DNA from 4 places in the Streptomyces sp. NPDC092369 genome. Region 3 is predicted to be linked to each of the others. Evidence: riboswitches for the same ligand, from Rfam matches in the RefSeq annotation. Region 3 holds a riboswitch; each other region holds the start of a gene.
The links. Region 3 has a riboswitch for S-adenosylmethionine ahead of thrC (threonine synthase). Riboswitches for the same ligand answer to the same signal wherever they lie in the genome.

Region 1: it holds a riboswitch for S-adenosylmethionine, as region 3 does, so the genes downstream of both, ACIQI8_RS36810 (putative leader peptide) here and thrC (threonine synthase) in region 3, are expected to answer to the same signal.
Region 2: it holds a riboswitch for S-adenosylmethionine, as region 3 does, so the genes downstream of both, ACIQI8_RS11865 (aminotransferase class V-fold PLP-dependent enzyme) here and thrC (threonine synthase) in region 3, are expected to answer to the same signal.
Region 4: it holds a riboswitch for S-adenosylmethionine, as region 3 does, so the genes downstream of both, ACIQI8_RS04150 (amino acid ABC transporter permease) here and thrC (threonine synthase) in region 3, are expected to answer to the same signal.

Annotation. Positions count from the first base shown of each region.
Region 1 is NZ_JBIVQP010000007.1:408,809-414,235, forward strand. Features, by position in the region: gene ACIQI8_RS36800 (MFS transporter) at 1-553, opposite strand, end outside; gene ACIQI8_RS36805 (sulfite oxidase) at 565-1,842, opposite strand; SAM riboswitch class IV at 2,185-2,298, shown strand; gene ACIQI8_RS36810 (putative leader peptide) at 2,317-2,427, shown strand; gene ACIQI8_RS36815 (ABC transporter substrate-binding protein) at 2,624-4,261, shown strand; gene ACIQI8_RS36820 (ABC transporter permease) at 4,265-5,224, shown strand; gene ACIQI8_RS36825 (ABC transporter permease) at 5,221-5,427, shown strand, end outside.
Region 2 is NZ_JBIVQP010000002.1:483,431-488,857, reverse strand. Features, by position in the region: gene ACIQI8_RS11875 (cytochrome bc complex cytochrome b subunit) at 1-31, shown strand, start outside; gene trpD (anthranilate phosphoribosyltransferase) at 178-1,242, shown strand; SAM riboswitch class IV at 1,319-1,435, shown strand; gene ACIQI8_RS11865 (aminotransferase class V-fold PLP-dependent enzyme) at 1,600-2,964, shown strand; gene ACIQI8_RS11860 (Lrp/AsnC ligand binding domain-containing protein) at 3,056-3,337, opposite strand; gene ACIQI8_RS11855 (rhomboid family intramembrane serine protease) at 3,334-4,077, opposite strand; gene ACIQI8_RS11850 (hypothetical protein) at 4,234-4,473, shown strand; gene ACIQI8_RS11845 (NYN domain-containing protein) at 4,510-5,427, shown strand, end outside.
Region 3 is NZ_JBIVQP010000006.1:485,903-491,329, reverse strand. Features, by position in the region: gene ACIQI8_RS34135 (trehalose-6-phosphate synthase) at 1-1,450, opposite strand, end outside; gene ACIQI8_RS34130 (glucosyl-3-phosphoglycerate synthase) at 1,568-2,512, opposite strand; SAM riboswitch class I at 2,683-2,837, shown strand; gene thrC (threonine synthase) at 2,855-4,144, shown strand; gene ACIQI8_RS34120 (MoaD/ThiS family protein) at 4,141-4,416, shown strand; gene ACIQI8_RS34115 (cold-shock protein) at 4,868-5,071, shown strand; gene groL (chaperonin GroEL) at 5,367-5,427, shown strand, end outside.
Region 4 is NZ_JBIVQP010000001.1:937,624-943,050, reverse strand. Features, by position in the region: gene ACIQI8_RS04165 (ABC transporter ATP-binding protein) at 1-1,241, shown strand, start outside; gene ACIQI8_RS04160 (putative leader peptide) at 1,374-1,484, shown strand; gene ACIQI8_RS04155 (glutathione S-transferase C-terminal domain-containing protein) at 1,639-2,502, shown strand; SAM riboswitch class IV at 2,590-2,699, shown strand; gene ACIQI8_RS04150 (amino acid ABC transporter permease) at 3,043-4,023, shown strand; gene ACIQI8_RS04145 (amino acid ABC transporter ATP-binding protein) at 4,020-4,817, shown strand; gene ACIQI8_RS04140 (ABC transporter substrate-binding protein) at 4,877-5,427, shown strand, end outside.

The DNA of each region.
Region 1 (5,427 bases), on a different contig from region 3:
GGATCAGGGTGACCACCGCGCACGGTGCGCTCAGCAGGAGGCAGTACCGCCAGCCCGCTGCGGAGCCGAGCCCGGCGACCAGCACGCCGCCGAGCGGCGGACCGAGTGCCGCGGCGACACCGCCCGTCACCGCGTACAGCCCGAGCGCCCGGCCGCGGTCGAGTCCGTGGAACACGTCCTGGATGGTGCCGATCACCTGGGAGTTGACGAGTCCCGCGGCGGCACCCTGTACCAACCGGGCGCCGATCACGGTCCCCGGCCCGCTACCGGTCGCGGCCGCCACCCCCGCCAGGAGGAAGACGGCCATACCTGCGATGAAGAGCCGTTTGCGCCCGTGCAGGTCGCCCAGGCTGCCTCCGGGTACGAGGGCCAGCCCGAAGGCCAGTGAGTAGCCGGCCACGATCCACTGGACGTCCGCCGCGCCGGCCCCGAGCGAGTGCCGCATGCTCGGGACGGCGATGTTCAGAACTGCCTGGTCCAGCAGGGTGGTTGCCCCTGCGGCCATGCACACCAGCAGGACGCGGCGGGTGGCGCGGTCTTCTCCCGGGAGCATTCAGACGTCCGTCACACCACGCTCACCGGATGCCGTACCACCGCGTCGAACAGGTACCCCTGCGTATTGGGCACCGCGACGTCCGGCTGCGTACGGCCGGCCGTGTCCGTGGCGCGGGCCAGCAGGTGGGTGGCACCGGGTGCCTCGGGCCGCCAGTTCAGGGACCAGCGGGTCCACGTGCCGGTACGGGGACGGTCGTTCAGGTGGGCGCGCCGCCAGCTCGCCCCGCCGTCGGTGCTGATGTCGACGCGGTCCACAGCACCCGCGCCCGACCACGAGCGCCCGTGCAGCACGTGCCGGCGGCCCGCCGCGAACGTGGCCCCGCTCGCCAACTCGAAGGCGCTCTTGATGGCCTGCCGGGTGAGCGGGGCACTGCCGCCCTCCGGGTAGGAGGGACCGAACAGTCGGTAGAACGTAATGTTCCAGGGCGAGAGGAGCGGCTGCGCGGACACCTCGATGTCGCCGACCCACTTGATCGACGCGATCCCCACCCAGGACGGCACCAGCACCCGCACCGGGTACCCGTGGTCGTACGGCAGTGGCTCGCCGTTCATCTCGTACGCGAGCAGCACGTCGTCCAGCGCCTTGGCCAGCGGCAGCGGACGGCGTACGCGGCCCAGGCTCTCGCCACCGCTGACGTACTCGGCGTCCAGGCCGCGCGGTTGCACGTCCACGGCGTTGCGGGACAGTCCGGCCCTGCGCAGTACGTCGGCCAGGCGCACCCCGCGCCAGCGCGCGACGCCGATCGCTCCCAGGGTCCACGCGGTGCCGGTGACCGTGTCGCCCTGCTGGGTCGTGTAGTAGGAGCGGCCGTTGCCGGCGCACTCGACGAACGCGGTACGGGTGACGGACGGCAGGGCGCGCAGATCGTCGTAGCCGAACTCCACCGGGCGGTCCTCGCCGGGAGCTCCCCGCAGTCCGCTCCCCCACAGCCGCAGCCGCCAGTCGTCGGCCTCAAGGACGGGGGTGGCGGTGTGGTTGCGCACGAAGAACAGGTCGTTGGGGGTGTGATGGCCGATTCCGCGCAACGCCTCCCAGCGGGTCTCGGCGTTGGTGCCGCGCTCGATGAACCACTCGGGCGGCAGGGGTTTGACGATGCCGGGAACGGCGGCGCGGGCGGGCCTGGTACCGCCGAGTGCGGTCCCGGCGGCGGTGGCGGCGAGCAGCGTGAGCAGTCGTCGGCGGCTGACCCCGTCGGCCCTGGCCTCACCGGCCAGCCACTGGTTCAACCTGCGGCGGTCGTAGTCGGTTTCGTGGCGGTGACCGGGCGGGGGAACGGGTGTCGGCATGGCGGTTCCTCGTCATGTCTGAGCGAAGAGTGCGGGCGGCACGGAGGATCGCGAGACGTGCCGGTGGATGCACAACCGGCTTGTCCTGCGCGGCTGTTGGCAGAGGTGCGAGAAGGTGCTCGATCAGCCGGTCGGTCGACACAGCGCGGCGGCCACGCGGACGAGGTCCACGGCGCGGCGACGGGTCAGCGACTGCGACAACGGCATGGCGGGATGCAAACACGCGGAGCGGAAGGTGTCAACGAGGCGTTGGCATCCGCCCGCACGGCAGCGCGGGGAGGGTGGTTGACGGGTGAAGCGCTCCATTGACGTATGACGACGTCGATCCGTATGATCACGAACGGCATCGAGTGTCAGCGTCAAGCCCTGGCTTGCTGACCGGCAACCCTCCGACGCGGTGGGGTGCTCCAGGTGAAAGCCCGGCAGGATCACCGACGATCTCTGCAAGCGCGGGACCCCTTGGCCGGGGCGGAGATGTGGAGGACGGTCGTGCGACACAGCAGTGACCTGAACGCCTTCTCCTGGCTCTCCCGTCGACGTCACATCGACCTTCAGCGCTTCGCCGGCTGTCTCTGTCGCAGCTGACCGTTTGTCCGCGTCGCAGCCGACCGCCCCGACCACGTCCGTCCGACGTCCGTCGCGGCCCGTAGGCATTCCCGCCTGACTTCCTGAACTGCACTGCCCCGTCATCGGCGTTGCGCCGACCGGTGCGGCCTGCCCGCGCGCGGTCGCGATCCCCCGGGGGGGCACACGCGTAGTGACACGAGTAGGAGCACCCTCCGTGACAGCACATCCGGATTTCCGACCCACCCGGTGGGCGGCACTGGCCGCCCTCCTGACCACCAGCGTCCTTCTGACCGCCTGCGGCTCCGGCGGCGACGGCTCGGACAGCGGCAGCGGCAGCGGCAGCGGCAGCGGCCCGGCGAAGTCCGGTGGCTCCTTGACCTTCGCGGTGGGCTCCGACGCCGGCTGCGTGGACCCGCAGCAGGTGGCCAGCAACGACACCATCTACTCGGTGCGGCAGATCGTGGACTCCCTCACCGACCAGGACCCGCAGACCGGCAAGATCGTGCCGTGGCTGGCGAAGAGCTGGGACATCAGCTCCGACGCGACGACGTTCACCTTCCATCTCCGATCGGGTGTCACCTTCAGTGACGGGTCCAGGCTGACCGCGCAGGTGGTCAAGGACAACTTCGACGCGGTCCCGAAGCTGGGTGCCCTCGGCACTCTCGCCGAGGGCTATCTGAGTGGCGTCAAGAGCACCACCGTGGTCGACCCGCTCACCGTCAAGGTGACCTTCCAGCAGCCCAACGCCCAGTTCCTGCAGGCCACTTCGACGCACTCGCTGGGCATCGAGTCCTCTGCGAGCGCGAAGAGGACCCCGCAGCAGAAGTGCAGCGAGGGAGTGGTCGGCTCCGGGCCCTTCGTCCTGAAGCAGTACGTCCAGAACCAGTCGATCACCCTGGCCAAGCGCACGGGTTACACCTGGGGTTCCTCGCTGTGGAGCAAGAAGGGCGAGGCCTATCTCGACAAGCTGGTGTTCAAGGTGGTGCCCGAGGCGGGCGTGCGGGCCGGCAGCCTCCAGTCCGGTCAGGTGGACGCGATCAGCAGCGTCGGCAAGGCCAACGAGGCGGCGCTGAAGGGCGGCCCGGTGACCCTGGCGCGACGGGCCAATCCCGGTGCGGTGTTCAACCTGGCGCTCAACAACTCCCGGCCGGCCCTCAAGGACGTCAAGGTGCGGCAGGCGATCCAGTACGCCGTCAACCGGCAGGAGATCGCCGACGCCGTCTTCCCCACCGGCACCCATCCGGCCACCAGCATCCTGGCGCGCACCACACCGGACTACGAGGACCTGGGCAGCGACCTCGGGTTCGACGCGGCCAAGGCCAAGTCACTGCTGGACTCGGCCGGTTGGAAGACGGGTGGCGACGGCATCCGCACGAAGGGCGGCGCCAAGCTGAGCCTGACCGTCAAGTGGTTCGCCAACGCGGCCACCAACCAGCCGGCGCTGGAACTGATCCAGCAGCAGCTCAAGGCCGTCGGCATCGACGTGGTGCTCAAGGAGTTGCAGATCTCCCAGATCGCGACCGTGCAGCAGAGCGGTGACTTCGACGGCCTGTGGGGGAACCTCACCCGGGCCGACCCCGACATCCTGCGCACGCTGTACTCCACCGGGTTGGCCAACACCTACCGCCTCCCGAAGAGCTCGCTGGACACGGCGCTGACCCGGCAGGCGGCCACGACCGACGCGGCCAAGCGGAAGGAACTGGCCGGAACGGCACAGCAGTTGATCGTGACGAACGCGTACGTCGTACCCGTGGTGGAGCTGCAGACCCAGCTGGGCGTGTCGACGAAGGTGCACAACCTGGACTTCGACGCCTCCAGCCGGATCCAGCTGCACGACACCTGGATCGGTTAGATCGTGCGCGGCTATGTGATCAAGCGCGTCGCGCAGGCGATCGGTGTGCTGTGGGCGGCGTACACGGTGTCGTTCCTGGTGCTGGACTTCCTGCCCGGTGACCCGGTCTCGGCGATGGCCGGGGCCGGGGCGGACTCCGGGCAGGTCGATCCGGCCCAACTCGCCGCGCTGCGCCACCAGTACGGCTTCGACAAGCCGGTCCTGGCGCAGTACGCCGACTACCTCGGCAAGGCGGTCCGCGGTGACTTCGGCGACGCGGTCTCCACCGGCCGGCCGGTGACCTCGACGCTCGCGGACGCGCTGCCCCAGACACTGCAGTTGACCGGTGCCGCGCTGCTGCTCGCGGTGGTCCTCGGCGGCGGTCTGGCCATACTGGCCACCTACACCTCGCAGCGCTGGCTGCGCCAACTGCTGCTGTCCTTGCCGCCGTTGGGAGTGTCCGTACCGACGTTCTGGACCGGCCTGCTGCTCGTCGAGACCTTCTCCTTCCGGTTGCACTGGTTTCCGGCCTTCGGCAACGACGGACTGCGCGGGCTGGTCCTGCCGGCCGTGACGCTGGCGATCCCGACCGGTGCGCAGGTGGCTCAGGTGCTGGCCAAGAGCCTGCTCACCGCGCTGGACCAGGCCTATGTGGAGACCGCGCGCGCCAAGGGCGCCGGCCGGTGGCGGGTCCATCTGCGGCACGCCCTGCGCAACGCGTCGCTGCCGGCGCTGACCGTCGTAGGACTGCTGGTCGGGCAGTTGATCGCGGGTTCGGTGGTCGTCGAGACGGTGTTCTCGCGGGACGGCCTCGGCCGGGTGACGGCCGCCGCGGTCACGGCCCAGGACATCCCACTGGTCCAGGGGGTGGTGGTGTTCGGGGCACTGATCTTCGTGGTGACGAACCTGGTCGTCGACCTCGTGTATCCGCTGCTGGACCCGCGGATCGTGGTGGCCTCGGGCCGGAAGGCGGGATTCGCATGAGCCAGGGTCTGATCGACGACGCCGCCGGCGCCAGGCTCGGCCTCCCGGCCCGGCCGGTGGAACCGGAAACCGGCCCCGCACCGGGGCGTGGCGTGGGCCTGCGACGGATCGGCCGGTTCCTGGTGCGCCGACCGGGACTGCTGCTGTCGGTCCTGATCGTCGTCCTGGTGGTGCTCGCCTCGTTCTGGCCGGACCTGTTCACC
Region 2 (5,427 bases), on a different contig from region 3:
GGAGATCACGAGCGGCCACGGCCACCACTGATCGCTGAGGCGTCGCCACGCCACAGTCGAAGGGCCCCGTCCGAACACCGGACGGGGCCCTTCGCCGTGCCGCGCGCTGGATAGGGTGGTGCACGTCTTTCGACGCACGTCCCGACGCACATTTCTACGACACCCAGGAGCGGCCGTATGAGCGCTGTGACCCCCGCTGGAGGCGACACCGCGGCGGCCCGTTCCTGGCCCGAGGTACTGAACTCCCTGCTGTACGGCAGGGACCAGGACGCCGACGCCACCTTCTGGGCGATGGACCAGATCATGCGGGGCGAGGCGACGGACGCGCAGATCGCCGGGTTCGTGGTGGCGCTGCGGGCCAAGGGCGAGACCGTCGAGGAGATCACCGGTCTGGTGCGCGCGATGTACGCGCACGCCAACGTGATCGAGGTGTCCGGGAAGACGGTGGACATCGTCGGGACCGGCGGCGACGGCGCGAAGACGGTGAACATCTCCACGATGTCCTCGATCGTGATCGCCGGCACGGGCGCGAAGGTCGTCAAGCACGGCAACCGCGCCGCGTCCTCCGCGTCCGGCGCCTCCGACGTCCTGGAGCGTCTCGGCGTCAACCTGGAGCTGACCCCGAAGCGGGTGGCCGAGGTCGCCGAGGAGGCCGGGATCACCTTCTGTTTCGCGATCAAGTTCCACCCGGCCCTGCGTCACGCGGGCGCCGCGCGCGGCCAGTTGGGCATTCGCACGGTGTTCAACGCGCTCGGCCCGCTCACCAACCCCGCCAAGGTGCGCGCCCAGGCGGTCGGGGTCGCCGACCCGCGGATGGCGCCCATCATCGCGGGCGTCTTCGCCGAGCGCGGCAACTCCTCCCTGGTGTTCCGGGGTGACGACGGCCTCGACGAGCTGACGACCACGGCCACCTCCCGGGTGTGGATCGTCCGCGACGGCAAGGTCACCGAGGAGACCTTCGACCCCCGTGACGTGGGCCTCCCGCTGGTCCCGGTGGAGGCGCTGCGCGGCGCCGACCCCGAGTACAACGCGGCCGTCGCCCGCCGGCTCCTGGACGGCGAGACGGGCCCGGTGCGGGACGCCGTACTCCTGAACTCGGCAGCCGCCCTGGTGGCCCTGGAGGCGCAGGACGGGCCGCTGGCGGACCGGCTCAGGGCCGGGATGGAGAAGGCGGCGGAGTCGATCGACTCGGGCGCCGCCAAGCGGACTCTGGAACGCTGGGCGGCAGCCAGCAACGCGTAGCGGTACGGCGGTGGTCGTCCCGCGATCCGGACACGGGTTGCGGGACGACGATCACATCGCGTAAGTTTTCGGACCAGGTCATGAGTGACAGTCATGAGGCCCCGGCCGACTGTCCGGCAACCCTCCGTCCGTGGCGGGGTGCCCCGGGTGAAGACCAGGCCGTAGGCAGCGAGGTCTGCGGCAAGCGCGGGCCCCTCGAAAGACACCAGGGGTCCTGGTCATCGAGGGAGTTCTCCGTGAGCAAGCGAATGCGATAGGGCGTCGAGCCCCGCCTCCGCACACCCCCTTTCACCCCTCCGTGCTTGAGCCCAGCCTGCTCGCACGGCGGAACCGCCTTGCCTCTCACGGGAGTTCGCCATGTCTGTCTCCACCACTGCCGCCGCCCAGACCATTTGTGCCCAGCTGCCCGTTCTGGGCCGGGACGTCACCGTCCCGCTCGTCACGGGCGGCGAGGTCACCTACGCGGCACTCGACTACGCGGCCAGCGCCCCCGCCCTCCAGCGCGTCTGGGACGACGTGGCGGCCTACGCCCCGTACTACGGCAGCGTCCACCGCGGGGCGGGCTACCTCTCGCAACTCTCCACCGACCTCTTCGAGAACGCGCGGAAGACGGTCGAGGAGTTCCTCGACTGCCGCCCCGACGACCAGCTGATCTTCACCCGCTCCACCACGGACTCCCTCAACCTCCTCGCCGCGGCCCTGCCCGCCGACTGCCAGGTCTTCGTCTTCGAGACCGAGCACCACGCCTCGCTGCTGCCCTGGCAGGACGCCCGCGTCACCTACCTCAACGCCCCGCGCACCCCGGCCCAGGCCGTCGAGACCCTCGAAAAGGCCCTCGCCGACCGGGACCCCTACGGTCCGGCCCTGGTCTGCGTCACGGGCGCCTCGAACGTCACCGGCGAGCTGTGGCCGGTCCGCGAACTGGCCGCCGCCGCGCACGCCCACGGCGCGCGGATCGTCCTGGACGCCGCCCAACTCGCCCCGCACCACCCGGTCTCCGTCCAGGACCTCGACGTCGACTGGATCGCCTTCTCCGGCCACAAGCTCTACGCCCCCTTCGGCTCCGGCGTCCTGGCCGGCCGCGCCGACTGGCTCCAGGCCGCCGACCCCTACCTCGCGGGCGGCGGCGCCAGCCGCAAGGTCGCCCGGCGCGAGGACGGGGGAGTGGACGTGGAGTGGCACGAGACCGCCGCGCGGCACGAAGCGGGCTCCCCGAACGTCATCGGCGCCTACTCCATCGCGTCGGCCTGCAAGGCGCTGACCGAGGCGGGCTTCGACACGCTGGTCGCACGCGAGCAGCACCTGATCGAGAAGGTGCGGGCGGGCCTGGCGGAGGTCCCGCAGGTGAAGGTCCTGTCCCTCTTCGGCGACGACGCCCCGCGCGTGGGCGTGATCTCCTTCGTCGTCGACGGCTGGAACAGCTCCCACTTCGCCGCCGCCCTCTCGGCCGAGTACGGCATCGGCGTCCGCGACGGCCTCTTCTGCGCCCACCCCCTGCTCCGCACCCTCCTGGGCACCGACCCCCAGACCCAGGGTGAATGCGGCGCCCCCGAGGCGGCCCCGGGCGAGAAGTCCCTCAACGCGATCCGGGTGAGCTTCGGCGCGGGCACCCCCGACGAGCACGTCGAGCGCTTCATCAACGCCGTCAAGGAACTGGTGACTGACGGCGCGAAGTGGAAGTACACGACGGAGAACGGCCGCTGCGTCCCGACGGTGGGCTAGAGGCTCCTAAGGGGCGCGGGGATCTGCGCGACCAGCCACATCCGGCCGGCAGTCGCACACGAACCGCGCTCCGCAGACGATTGGGCGCCGATCACGAGTCCAACCCGATAGCAAAAGCCGCCTCAAGGTCATGCTGGGAGTACGTCCGAAACGCCACATGCGTGTCCGTGCCCTCAACCCCGGGGATCTTGCTGATACGCCCAGGGATCACCTCGGCGAGGTCCTCGTGCTCCTTGACCCGAACCATCGCGATCAAGTCATACGTACCCGTCACGGAGAACACCTCGCTCACAGATTCCAGCGAGGCAATCGACTCCGCGATCTCGGGGATCCGGTCCACGCTGGTCTTGATGAGGACGATCGCGGTGATCACGGCTGGTTCTCTCCCTCGGGGGCCGGAGCTGGGGCGGCCCTTACTCTAGTCCTACGGCGGAAACGGGCCCACGCGTAGCCGAAGCCCAGCGAGAAGCCCACCAGGTGGGCCAGATACGCCACCCCGGGCCCCTGCTCCGCCCGCCCCGCCGCCACCCACTGCAGCGCCGCCCAGAACGGCAGCACCACCCACGCGGGAAACCGCATCGGCAGAAAGAACAGGAACGGCAGCAGGCTCGTCACCCGCGCCCCGGGGAACAGGTACAGAAACGCGCCCAGGATCGCCGAGATCGCCCCCGACGCTCCCACCAGGGACTGGTCGGAGGAGGAGTTGGCGGCCGCGTACCCCAGCAGGGCGAGATAGCCGCAGACGAGGTAGAAGAGCGTGAACTGCACGCGGCCCATCCGCTCCTCGGTCAGCACGCCGAAGACGTAGAGGAAGAGCATGTTGCCGAGCAGGTGGACCCAGCTGCCGTGGATGAAGAGGGCCGTGGCGGGGGTGAGGGCGGAGCCGGCGGGGTCCGCGAAGAGGTCCGCCGGGACCACGCCCCAGCGGTGGAAATAGGCCCGCTGCGCGGCGAGCAGCGCGTCCCCGGAGCCGTAGGCCGGATTCAGTCCCGAGGCCGGGCCGACCGCGAAGACCAGACAGCACAACGCGATCAGTCCGTACGTCACCGGTGCCGACGGCATCCGGACCGTTCTGACCGTCCTGCCGACCGACGCGCTCCAGTTGCTGATCATGGACACAGAGCATGGCGTAACCGGACGCACACGCACAGATCGCCTCGCCGCCGCGGACGGGCGGGCGGCGGGTACGCGCCAGGCCGTAGGGTTACGAGCCACACGCACCGGGGAAGCCGGGCGTCACGGACACTAGAAGGAAAGCGGACAGTCACGATGACGGTTCCCCTGCCCACCGCAGCCACGCGGTGGCGCTGCACTCTGTGCGGCAACCTCACGCGTTTCGACGTGACGCGCTCGTCGAAGGTCGTCGAGTACGTGCACCTCGACCTCGCCGGCGAGCCGAAGGTCGAGGAGCGCGAGGTGGTCAGTGAGACCATCGAGTCGGTGCGCTGCCGCTGGTGCAACGCCGTGGATCAGGTGGAACTCGTGGACAGGCCCGGCGCCGGTTCCTGACAGGGCCGGCCCCGCACAGGTGATGGGGTGTGACGGATGGTGGAGAGCGCAGGCGGGGGGCCGGGCGACGGCACCGCTGAGGTGCTCGACCGTCCGCTGCCCGACGGTGTGCGCCGCCGGGTCGTGCAGATCGTCTCGGACGGCTTCGGCGGCCTGACCGTCGCCGAACTGCCCGCGCAGCTGAGGCAGTACGCGCGGTTCGCCCCCAACCGGCGGGCCAAGTTCGCCGGGAACGCGATGGCGGCCGCGCTGGAGACCGATCCGCTGTTCCGGCAGCGGATCGGGGAGAAGCTGAGAGAGGCCCAGGCGGAGCTCGCGGGCGCCCTCGACTCCGGCTCGCCGCCTCCGGCCGCGGACCCGCTCGATGTGGCGGCCGCGGCCTATGTGCTGCGCCCCACGGGCTGGGTGAAGCTCGTGACGGCGGCCGGCGAGGAGGCCCAGCGGGCGGATGCCGAGCGGGCCGACGAGGAGAGCCGGGCCGAGCTGGAGCGGCTGCGCGAGGAACTGGCGCAGGCGCGGGAGGCGACCCGGACCGATACCGAGCGGCTGCGCGCCGATCTGGAGGTTGCCAGAAAAGAAGCGGAATCGCTTCATCGCAAGCTGCGCGCGGCCGTCAGTGACGTGCGGCGCGGTGAGGCGGCCCTGCGCAAGGTGCACGCCGAGATGGACGCCCTGCGCTCCGAGGGGCAGACCCAGCTGTCCGCCGCCGAGAGCGAGGCGCGGCGGCTGAAGGCGCGGCTCACCGAGGCGGAGGCCTCCCTGGAGGCCACGCGCAGGGCGGCGCGCGAGGGGCGCAGTGTCGAGGACATGCGCGTGCGCCTGCTGCTGGACACCGTACTGGACGCGGCCCAAGGGCTGCGCAGGGAACTGGCGTTGCCGCCGGTGTCCGTGCGGCCCGCGGAGACCGTGGACGCGGTCGAACCGGGACGAATGACCCCGAAGGACATCGCCGCG
Region 3 (5,427 bases):
ACCACTGCGCCGGCGGCAGCGCGGTCGCCGCCGCCGCCAGCCTCTTCGTCCGCTCGGCCCGTTCCTCCACCGGCATCGACAACGCCTCGTGCAGCGCACGCGCCGTCCCGATGACGTCGTACGGGTTGACGACGATCGCGTCCTTGCCCAGCTCCTGGAACGCCCCCGCCTCTCGGGACAGCACCAGCGCGCACCCCTCGTCGGAGACGACCGGCACCTCCTTGGCGACGAGGTTCATGCCGTCCCGGATCGGGTTGACGAGGGCCACGTCCGCGAGGCGGTACGCGGCCAGGGAGCGGGCGAAGTCGTCCTTCACATGGAGGACCACCGGGGTCCAACCCGGCGTCCCGTAGAGGGAGTTGATCTCGTCCGCGACCCGCTGCACCTCGGCGGTGTAGTCCCGGTACACGGCGAGGTCCTGCCGCGAGGGGTAGGCGAAGGCCACGTGCACGACCCGCTCCCGCCACTCGGGGCGGTCGTCGAGCAGCTGCCGGTACGCCAGCAGCCCGCGCACGATGTTCTTCGACAGCTCGGTCCGGTCCACCCGGACCACCGTCTTCCGGCCCGCGCCGATCTCCTCGCGCAGGGCCCCCATCCGCTCCTCGACGTCCGCCTCGTGCGAGCGGGCGTGCAGGAACTCGGCGTCCGCACCGAGGCTGTGGACACCGATGAGCGTCCGGCGGGTGATCCGCTCCTGGTGGGAGGTCCCGTCCTTCCCCACGTGCTCGATGGCCCGCGGGGCGCCCGAGGGCCACGTGGAGAGCCAGCGATCGGTGTCGACCTCGCCCGCACAGTTCTGGAACGCCGTCGCCCAGCGCCAGGTCAGGAACGCCACCCGGTCCGCCCCGAGCATCCCCTCCATCAGCCGCGCCCGGATGTCGTCGGGCAGCATCCGGAAGTAGTCCACCGGCGCCCACGGCGTGTGCGAGAAGTGCCCGATGCGCAGATCGGGGCGGAGTTCGCGCAGCATCCCGGGCACCAGACACAGGTGGTAGTCCTGCACCAGCACCGCCGCACCCTCGGCCGCCTCTTCGGCCAGCGCCTCGGCGAACGCGCGGTTGTACGTCTCGTACGACGCCCACTGACGCCGGAACTCCGCGTCGAAGACCGGCTCCAGCGGCGTCTGGTACAGCATGTGGTGCACGAACCACAGCACCGAGTTGGCGATGCCGTTGTAGGCGTCCGCGTGCACGTCGGCCGGGATGTCCAGCATCCGCACGCCGTCCTCGCCGACCCCGCGCCGCACGGCCTCGCGGTCGCCGTCGGACAGCGCCGAGCACACCCACAGCGCGCCCGCGTCCGGCCCGATCGCGGACAGTCCGGAGACCAGCCCGCCGCCACCGCGCCGGGCGGCGAGCGAGCCGTCCTCCCGGACGTCGTAGGAGACCGGGCCGCGGTTGGACGCGACCAATACCTGGGCAGCGCCCTGCGTGGAAGCCGTGGAAGCCATACGCCACAACCTAGCCCGGCCCGGAAACGCTCAAACGTGCGGACGCCCCCACGTGGGTGCCGTATACGGGCCGTGATTCTCGCAGTACGCGCGGTTGCGGCCCATATGCGGCGTGGGTCAGGCGACCTTGCGCTGCGCGTACTCCGCGATCTCCACCATCGGCGGCCGCTCCTCCGTGTCCACGGAGTACGTACGCGGCTCGAAACCGTCCGCGCCCCGCTCGAACTGGGTCAGCGAGGGGCGGATCAGGTGCCCGCGGGCCAGCCGGAGCTGCGCGGTGCGGTAGATCGCGGCGGACATCCGGCCCAGCGCCTGCCCGTCCTGGTGCCGGTGCTTGCGCACGCCGACGTCCACCTGGGCCAGGGCGTCGAGGCCCACCAGGTGCAGGGCGTCGACCAGCATGCCCAGTTCGACGCCGTACCCGACCGGGAACGGCAGCTGTTCCAGCAGGCTGCGGCGGGCCGCGTACTCACCGCCCAGCGGCTGCACGAAGCCGGCCAGCTGGGGCCAGTGCATGTTCAGCAGCGGGCGGGCCATCAGCTCGGTGACCCGGCCGCCCTGGCCCGCGGCGCCGCCGAGCGGGCGGTCGTACATCGCCTTGACGAGGTCGACGCCGGGGTCGGTGAGCAGCGGGCCGACGATGCCGGAGACGAAGTCCGAGGAGAACTCCTTCAGGTCGGCGTCGATGAAGCAGACGATGTCCCCGGTGGTGACCAGGAGCGAGCGCCACAGCACCTCGCCCTTGCCGGGCACGGGCGGGATGTGCGGCAGTATGTCGTCGCGGTGGACGACCCGTGCCCCGGCCGCCGCGGCGACCTCGGACGTGCGGTCGGTGGATCCCGAGTCGACGACGACGATCTCGTCGACGAGCGGGACCTGCTGCATGAGGTCGTGACGGATGACGGCGACGATGTCGCCGACGGTCTCCTCCTCGTTGAGCGCGGGCAGCACGACACTGACCGACTGGCCCGTGCGGTGCTTCGCGGCCAGGATCTTGTGGAGCGGGCGATCGGTCACGGACCAGGAGCGGGTGCTCAGCCAACGCTCGACTTCGTTCAGCACAGTGCGCGGCTCCTCTGCGTTCTCTCGGCGATTGGATCTTCTGTGATCCATCTCGCGGTTCGGACGGCTAGCTCAACTGTCCTGGCCTTCGGTTACAGTCTTGAACAACGCTGATGACCATCGCATGTCGGGGGTCGGAGGCGCCCACAATCGCTCATACAACCGCATACCGCTCATCCAGAGGGGCAGAGGGATACGGCCCGATGAAGCCCCGGCAACCCTCCAGCCGGTCTCGTAGATCAGTGTTGATCGTTCCGCGAGGCTCCCGGCTAGGGAAGGTGCCAAATCCGTCTCGCGACGAGATGCGTCGCGAGGAAGATGAGGAGAAAGGGCCTCGCCTCCATGGCTGTGCAGACTGTTGCAAGCACCACCGACTCCACCGTAGACCTCGGCCCGGCCGCGGCGCTCTCCTGCCGTGAGTGCGGCCACCGGGTACCGCTCGGACCGGTCTTCGCGTGCGAGGAGTGTTTCGGCCCGCTCGAGATCGCGTACGACTTCTCGGCCTACGAAACCGAGGAGCTCCGCAAGCGGATCGAAGCGGGTCCCGCGAACATCTGGCGTTACGCGCCGCTGCTGCCGGTCCCCGCGGACGTGGCGACCAAGCCGAACATCAACCCCGGCTGGACCAAGCTCGTCCAGGCCGACAACCTCGCGCGCGAGCTGGGTGTCGACGCCGGCAAGCTCTTCGTGAAGGACGACTCCGGCAACCCGACGCACTCCTTCAAGGACCGCGTCGTGGCGCAGGCCATCGAAGCGGCGCGCGCCTTCGACTTCACCACCCTCTCCTGCTCCTCCACCGGCAACCTGGCCGGCGCGGTCGGCGCCGCCGCCGCGCGCGCCGGTTTCCGCTCGTGCGTGTTCATCCCGCACGACCTGGAGCAGGGCAAGATCGTCATGGCCGCGATCTACGGCGGCGAGCTCGTCGGCATCGAGGGCAACTACGACGACGTGAACCGTTTCTGCTCCGAGCTGATCGGCGACCCGGCCGGCGAGGGCTGGGGCTTCGTCAACGTCAACCTGCGGCCGTACTACGCGGAGGGTTCCAAGACCCTGGCCTACGAGATCTGCGAGCAGCTCGGCTGGCGGCTGCCCGACCAGCTGGTCGTGCCGATCGCCTCCGGCTCGCAGCTCACGAAGATCGACAAGGGGCTGCAGGAGCTGATCAAGCTCGGCCTCGTCGAGGACAAGCCGTACAAGATCTTCGGCGCGCAGGCCGAGGGGTGCTCGCCGGTGTCCGTGGCCTACAAGGCCGGTCACGACGTGGTCCGCCCCCAGAAGCCGAACACCATCGCCAAGTCGCTGGCCATCGGCAACCCGGCGGACGGACCGTACGTTCTCGACATCGCGCGCCGCACGGGCGGTGCGGTGGAGGACGTGAACGACGAGCAGGTGGTCGATGCGATCAAGCTGCTGGCCCGCACCGAGGGTATTTTCGCGGAGACGGCCGGTGGCGTGACGGTCGGCGTCGCGAAGAAGCTGATCGAGAACGGTCTGCTCGACCCGACCAGGACCACGGTCGTACTGAACACCGGCGACGGCCTGAAGACCCTGGACGCGGTGGCCGGCACCGGTCTGACCGCCACCATCCGCCCGAACCTCGACTCCTTCCGAGAGGCAGGCCTCGCATCATGAGCGTTTCCGTCCGTATCCCGACCATCCTGCGTCCCTACACGGGTGGCGAGGCAGAGGTGACGGCCGAGGGCGCGACCCTCGGCGAGGTCATCGCCGATCTGGAGAAGAACCACACCGGTATCGCCGCGCGCGTACTGGACGATCAGGGCAAGCTGCGGCGGTTCGTCAATGTGTACGTGAATGACGACGACGTGCGGTTCGAGCAGGGGCTGGAGACGGTGACCCCGGACGGTGCGGGTGTCTCGATCATCCCGGCCGTCGCGGGTGGCTGATCCCGGCCGGATCGTGGCTGATAATTACCGTCGGTAATAGCGATTACCGAGAGTTCATCCGATTGCCCCCTCCGTGAGAGAAGCGGAGGGGGCAATTCAGTGGGGTTGAGCGAGGTACAGTTGGGGAACGCGCCGCCGATCCACGGGTCGGCCTCCCCGGAAACCTGCTGCACGGGCGACAAGAAGTAGCCAAAGTAAGCAGGTTTTTTGTGTGTTTTGCGCCTTTTATGGAGCCCGACTTGCCCTGAATTTTAACGAATTCTCGGCAGATTCCCGACCGGTCGTGCCCTGAATTCTCGTCGGATTGACCTGTTGCAGACGGCAGTTGGACGGATACATTCGGCCGCGGTCGACGCGTTCCGGCGCACGCCCCCAATCCGTGGGGGGTGAGGTCTGACCCGGATCCACGAAGTGTGGATCTGTGCAAGGGCCAGTAATAGGGGAGTTAGGCATGGCTCAGGGCACCGTCAAGTGGTTCAACGCGGAGAAGGGGTACGGCTTCATCGCGGTCGACGGTGGTGCGGACGTCTTCGTCCATTACAGCGCCATTCAGATGGACGGCTACCGCACCCTGGAAGAGGGCCAGCGGGTCGAGTTCGAGATCTCGCAGGGTCAGAAGGGCCCGCAGGCCGACATGGTTCGCGTCACCGCCTGAACATTTCACATGGCGAGGGGTCCGCATCCGACAGGGTGCGGGCCCCTCGCCATGTCTGTGCGTGCCCTCGACGGCGCCCCGGCCGCCTGCCGATCCCCGAGAGCCGCTTGCACTCGCAGGGGGCGAGTGCTAATCATTGGCGTTAGCACTCTGAAGGTGAGAGTGACAAGAAGGACCGGGTCGGTGAGGCCCGCAGGCCGGGTGGGGCAAGGAACCACAGGGCATGCGAGCCGTCCGTCGCGGGCGCGGGCGCGGTCCGAAGGAATCACCCCCAGTCCTGGAGGGACCACTTCACATGGCCAAGATCATCGCGTTCGACGAGGAGGCGCGGCGCGGCCTCGAGCGCGGCATGAACC
Region 4 (5,427 bases), on a different contig from region 3:
GGCGGCGCCAGCGGCTGGTGGACCAGCGCGAGGCGGCCATCGCGCGGGTGTCGGGGCATGTCGCCGACAGCCTGATGAACATGGACACCGTGCGGGCGTTCGCCGCCGAGGAGCGCGAGGCCGCCGAGCACCGCTCCCGGGTCGCCACCTCCCGCCGGCTGACGCTGATGTCCTGGGACTACGGGAATCTGCGCATCGACACACTGGTCGCGCCGCTGTCCGTGGCGACCAACGCGCTCGGGCTGCTGCTCGCGGTGACGCTGAGCCGCGGCGGGCACGGTGTGGAGGCGGTCGTGGTCGCGTTCACGTACTACACGAACGCCACCCGGATCATGTTCGAGTTCAATCAGATCTACCGGCGGCTGGAGAGCTCGATGACGGAGGCCGCGCAGTTCACCGAGCTGCTGCACTCGCCCCCGACCGTGCTCGACCCGGCGTCGCCGGATCCGCTGCCGGTGCGGGCCGCCTCGGTGCGCTTCGAGCGGATCACCTTCGCCCACGGACCCGGCGCCCCGCTCTTCGACGGACTCGACCTGGCCGTGCCGGGCGGCGCGAAGATCGGCCTGGTCGGGCGCTCCGGCGGCGGCAAGACCACCCTCACCCGGCTGCTGCTGCGGATGACGGACCTGGACGCCGGCCGGATCCTGATCGGCGGCCAGGACATCAGCAGGCTCCGCCAGGCCGACCTGCGCGGCCTGATCGCCTACGTGCCCCAGGACCCGGCCATGTTCCACCGCACCCTGCGGGACAACATCGCCTTCGCCCGCCCCGACGCCACCGACGCCGAGATCCGCCGGGCGGCCGAGGCGGCGCACGTCACGGAGTTCGCCGACGCACTGCCCGACGGCTTCGAGACGATGGTCGGCGAACGCGGCATCAAGCTCTCCGGCGGCCAGCGCCAGCGGGTCGCGCTGGCCCGGGCGATCCTGCGCGACGCGCCGATCCTGCTCCTCGACGAGGCGACCAGCGCCCTCGACTCGGAGAGCGAAGTGCTCGTCCAGGAAGCGCTGTGGCGGCTCATGGAGGGGCGCACGGCGCTCGTGGTCGCCCACCGGCTGAGCACGGTCGCCGGCATGGACCGCCTCGTGGTCCTGGACCGCGGACGGATCGTCGAGCAGGGCACGCACCAGGAACTGCTGGCCTCCGAAGGCGCCTACGCCAAGCTGTGGCGCCACCAGTCCGGCGGCTTCCTCACCGACAGCCCGACGGACGACGACGCCGCCCGGGCCGACGTGAACTGAACGGGACACCGCAGCCCGGCGGGGCACCGGAACCGAACGGGACACCGACCGGTCGGTGGACGCCCTCTTGACGCCGCAGCCAGGGGGATCGACACTCCAGAAGGGAATCCTAGTGAACAGGTAGGGAATGACATGAGGCGCCTTGGACCGGTCACCGTACGCGTGAGCCGCTCGCCTCTCCTCACCTCCCGCCGCCACATCGATCTGCTGCGCGTCTGCAGCGCGATCAGCCGCCTCGGCTGAGCCGCGCCCCTCCCGTGCCCGCGACGCCCACGCGTCGTCCCGCGACCGGACGCCACCGGCGTCGTCCGACCGCCGCGCACGGCTGAGCCCGGCCCCTTCCCGTCCGACGTCGCTACCGCCGCGCGCACGTCCGCGCCCGCTCCCGGGGAGAGTCATGTCCGTCACACCGCTGGCCGCCCACACCACCGCTCCGTCCACGCCCGCCTTCCGGGGCCGCATCGGCGGCGATCCGCGCAGCGGCCACTACGCCGTTCCGCGCCGCTACCGCCTCCATCTGTCCACCGCGTGTCCCGACGGCCTGCGCATCGCCGTCACCCACAGCCTGCTCGGCCTGGACACCGTCTGTCCGGCCACCTACCTGCCCGCCGTCCCCGACTCCGCGGAGGACGGCCACTCCGTGCTGCGCCCGCTGTACGAGGCGAGCGCCCACCGGTACTCAGGACCGGCCGTCGGACCGGTGCTCAGCGACGACTGGTCCGGGCGGATCGTCAGCACCCACGCCCCGGACATCACCCGCGACCTCGCCCGCCGCTTCGGCGCCGACCGGCTCTCGCTCTACCCGTGCGGCGCCGAGTCGGAGATCGAGGCCGTCGAGCGGATGTGCGCACAGGACATCGAGGGGGCCGCCCAGCGCGCCGGACAGTCCGACGGCGAGCAGACGGAGCGGGACGCGGCCCTGGAGACGCTGCTGGAGTCGCTGGGCGCGCTGGAGCGCTGGCTCGTCGGCCGCGAATACATGATTCGGGATCAGATCACCGCCGCCGACGTCGAGTTGTGGGTCACGCTGGTCCAGCTCGACACCGTGCACCGCGACCACCTCGACGCCTCCGCGGTCCAGCGCATCGCCGACCACCCCACTCTGTGGGCGTACGCCCGCCGCCTGGCCGCCCACCCCGCCTTCGGCACCCACCTCGACCTGGACGGGATCGCCCGCCGCCATCACGCCCGTTGCCGGGGACTGGAGGCGGCCGGCGCGGCCGTGCAGATCCTCGACTGGGCGGCCCACGCGGCCCGATAGCCGTCGCACAGCGGCTCCACAGCCGTTCCAGTCGGTGGACCGGCGTTGACATTCGTTCGGGCAAGTGTCTTGAATATCGCCCAGAACGGTCATGAGTGTCAGCGACAAGCCCTGGCTTGCTGACCGGCAACCCTCGCACCGCGGTGGGGTGCCCCAGGTGACGACCGGACCGGATGACGTTTCGGTAAGCGCGCGGCCCCTTTCGGGGGGCCACCCAACAGTGACAGGTGACGCCATGTACGCAGCTCCCAGGACGGCCGCATGCCGCCCGCAGGGCTGCGTACCGTCGTACGCGAACCTGTTCGTCGCCGACCGCGCCGTCGATCTGCTCCGGGTCAGCAGCGCACTGTGTACCGCACCGGGCCGCGCCCGCTGTCGGGGCTGACGACCACCGCTCAGCCCGCGCACCTCTGACGCACACCCGCCTCCGCCGGTGTGCAGTTCCCCTCCCCGCCCCCAGTCCCGCGCAGCCGCGCGCGCCGCCCGTCGTCGCGCGTCCACCGCCGGGGTCCGGGGTGTCCGAACCTGCCGGAGCCCACTATGAGTGAACCCCCTGGCGCAGCCGTGTCCCTCGCCGAGGCACCGCCTGCCGACGAACCGTCAAAACCCCTCACGGCACAGCGAGTTCAGCCGCTGCGCCGACCGGGACGCTGGATCGCCACCGCGGTCGTGCTGGTCCTCGCGATCCAGTTCGTGCACGGCCTGGCGACCAACCCGTTCTACCAGTGGGACCGCTTCGGATACTGGTTCCTGCGGCCGACCATCCTCGACGGCCTGCTCATCACCCTCGAAGTGGCCGCCTACAGCGCGGTGCTCGGCCTCCTCGGCGGCATCCTGCTCGCCCTGGCCAGGCTCTCCAAGTCCCCGGTGCTGCGCGCGGTGAGCTGGACCTACGTCTGGGCCCTGCGCTCGATCCCGCTGATCGTGGTGCTGCTCTTCCTCTACAACTTCAGCGCCCTGTACAAGACGTTGAGTGTCGGCGTCCCCTTCGGGCCCGCCTTCTTCTCCTTCGACGAGTCGAAGCTGGCCACCGACATGGTCGTCGCCGTCATCGGCCTCAGCCTCAACGAGGCGGCCTACGCGGCCGAAGTGGTCCGCGGCGGCATCCTCTCCGTCGACCAGGGCCAGCACGAGGCGGCCTCCGCCCTCGGCCTGCCCAAGAGCTACCAGTTCCGCAGGATCGTCTTCCCGCAGGCGCTGCGCTCCATCACCCCGAACTACGTCAACCAGCTGATCGGCCTGATCAAGAGCACCTCGCTGGTCTTCTACGTCTCCCTGCTGGACCTGTTCGGCTCCGCGCAGACGATGGGCTCCACCTATCCCGGCGACATCGTGCCGCTGCTCCTGGTCGTCACCGTCTGGTACCTGATCCTGACCAGCGTGGTGTCCGTCATCCAGTTCTACGTCGAGCGGTACTACGCCCGGGGCGCCACGCGCTCCCTGCCGCCGACCCCGATCCAGAAGCTCCGCACCGGCCTCACCGATCTGCGGGCCCGCATCCGCCGGGAGGCCGCCGTATGAGCGCGAACACACTTCAGTCACCGGTGGATGTCGTCCCGGCCGCCGTCGAGGTGCACGACGTGCACAAGTGGTACGGCGCCCACCGGGTGCTGGACGGCGTCGACCTGACCGTACGGCCCGGCGAGGTCACCGTCGTCCTCGGCCCGTCCGGCTCCGGGAAGTCCACGCTGCTGCGGGTCATCAACCACCTGGAGAAGCCGGAGATCGGCTACGTCAGCGTCAACGGCGAACTGATCGGTGTGAAGCGCCAGGGGGAGAGGCTGAAGGAGCTGAGCGAGCGGGCCATCCTCGCCCAGCGCAGCCGGATCGGCTTCGTCTTCCAGAACTTCAACCTGTTCCCGCACCTGACCGTCCTCGACAACGTGGCCGCGGCCCCGGTCGCCACCGGCCGGCTCGGCAAGCCCGAAGCCCTGGAACTGGCCCGCGAGTTGCTCGGCCGGGTGGGGCTCGGCGAGAAGGCCGGCGCCTATCCGCGACAGCTGTCCGGGGGCCAGCAGCAGCGCGTCGCCATCGCACGCGCCCTCGCCCTGCGGCCCGGCGTCATCCTCTTCGACGAGCCGACCTCCGCCCTCGACCCCGAACTCGTGGGTGAAGTCCTCGCCGTCATCAAGGACTTGGCGACCAGCGGCACCACCCTCGTCATCGTCACCCACGAGATCGGCTTCGCCCGCGAGGTCGCCGACCGGGTCGTCTTCATCGACGGCGGAAAGATCGTCGAGCAGGGCCCGCCCCACGAGGTCCTCGACAAGCCGCAGCACGAACGGACCCGCGACTTCCTCAGCAAGGTCCTCTGAACCCCCCTCTTCACCTACCGCCACTTTCCAAGTCCCGAACACCGAACCTAGGAACAGCCATGTCTCCCCTCAGCCTTCGCAGCAGACTCACTCGCGGACTCACCGCCGGCACCGTCGTCGCCGCCCTCGCCGGCGGGCTCGCCGCCTGCGGGGGAGACAGCGACGCGGCCACCACGACCGACAACGCCGCCGCCGGTTCGGTGACCGTGGGTGCCCTGTCCCTCGGCGCCGCCAAGGAGACCACGCTGAAGGTCTCCGAAGTGAAGTCGATCAGCGCCGAGTTGCCCAAGGACATAGCCAAGAGCGGCAAGCTGGAGATCGGCGTCGGCTTCCTGCCCGCCGGCTCACCGCCGCTCGGCTACGTCGGCTCGGACCAGAAGACCCTCACCGGTTCGGAGACCGACATCGGCCGCCTGGTCGCCGCCGTCCTCGGCCTCAAGCCCGAGCTGAAGAACTCCACTTGGGAGAACCTCTTCATCGGCCTGGACAGCGGCAAGGTCCAGGTCGCCTTCTCCAACGTGACCGACACCGAGGAGCGCAAGGCGAAGTACGAGTTCGCCTCCTACCGCGAGGACAACCTCGGCTTCGCGGTGAAGGCCGACAACACCTG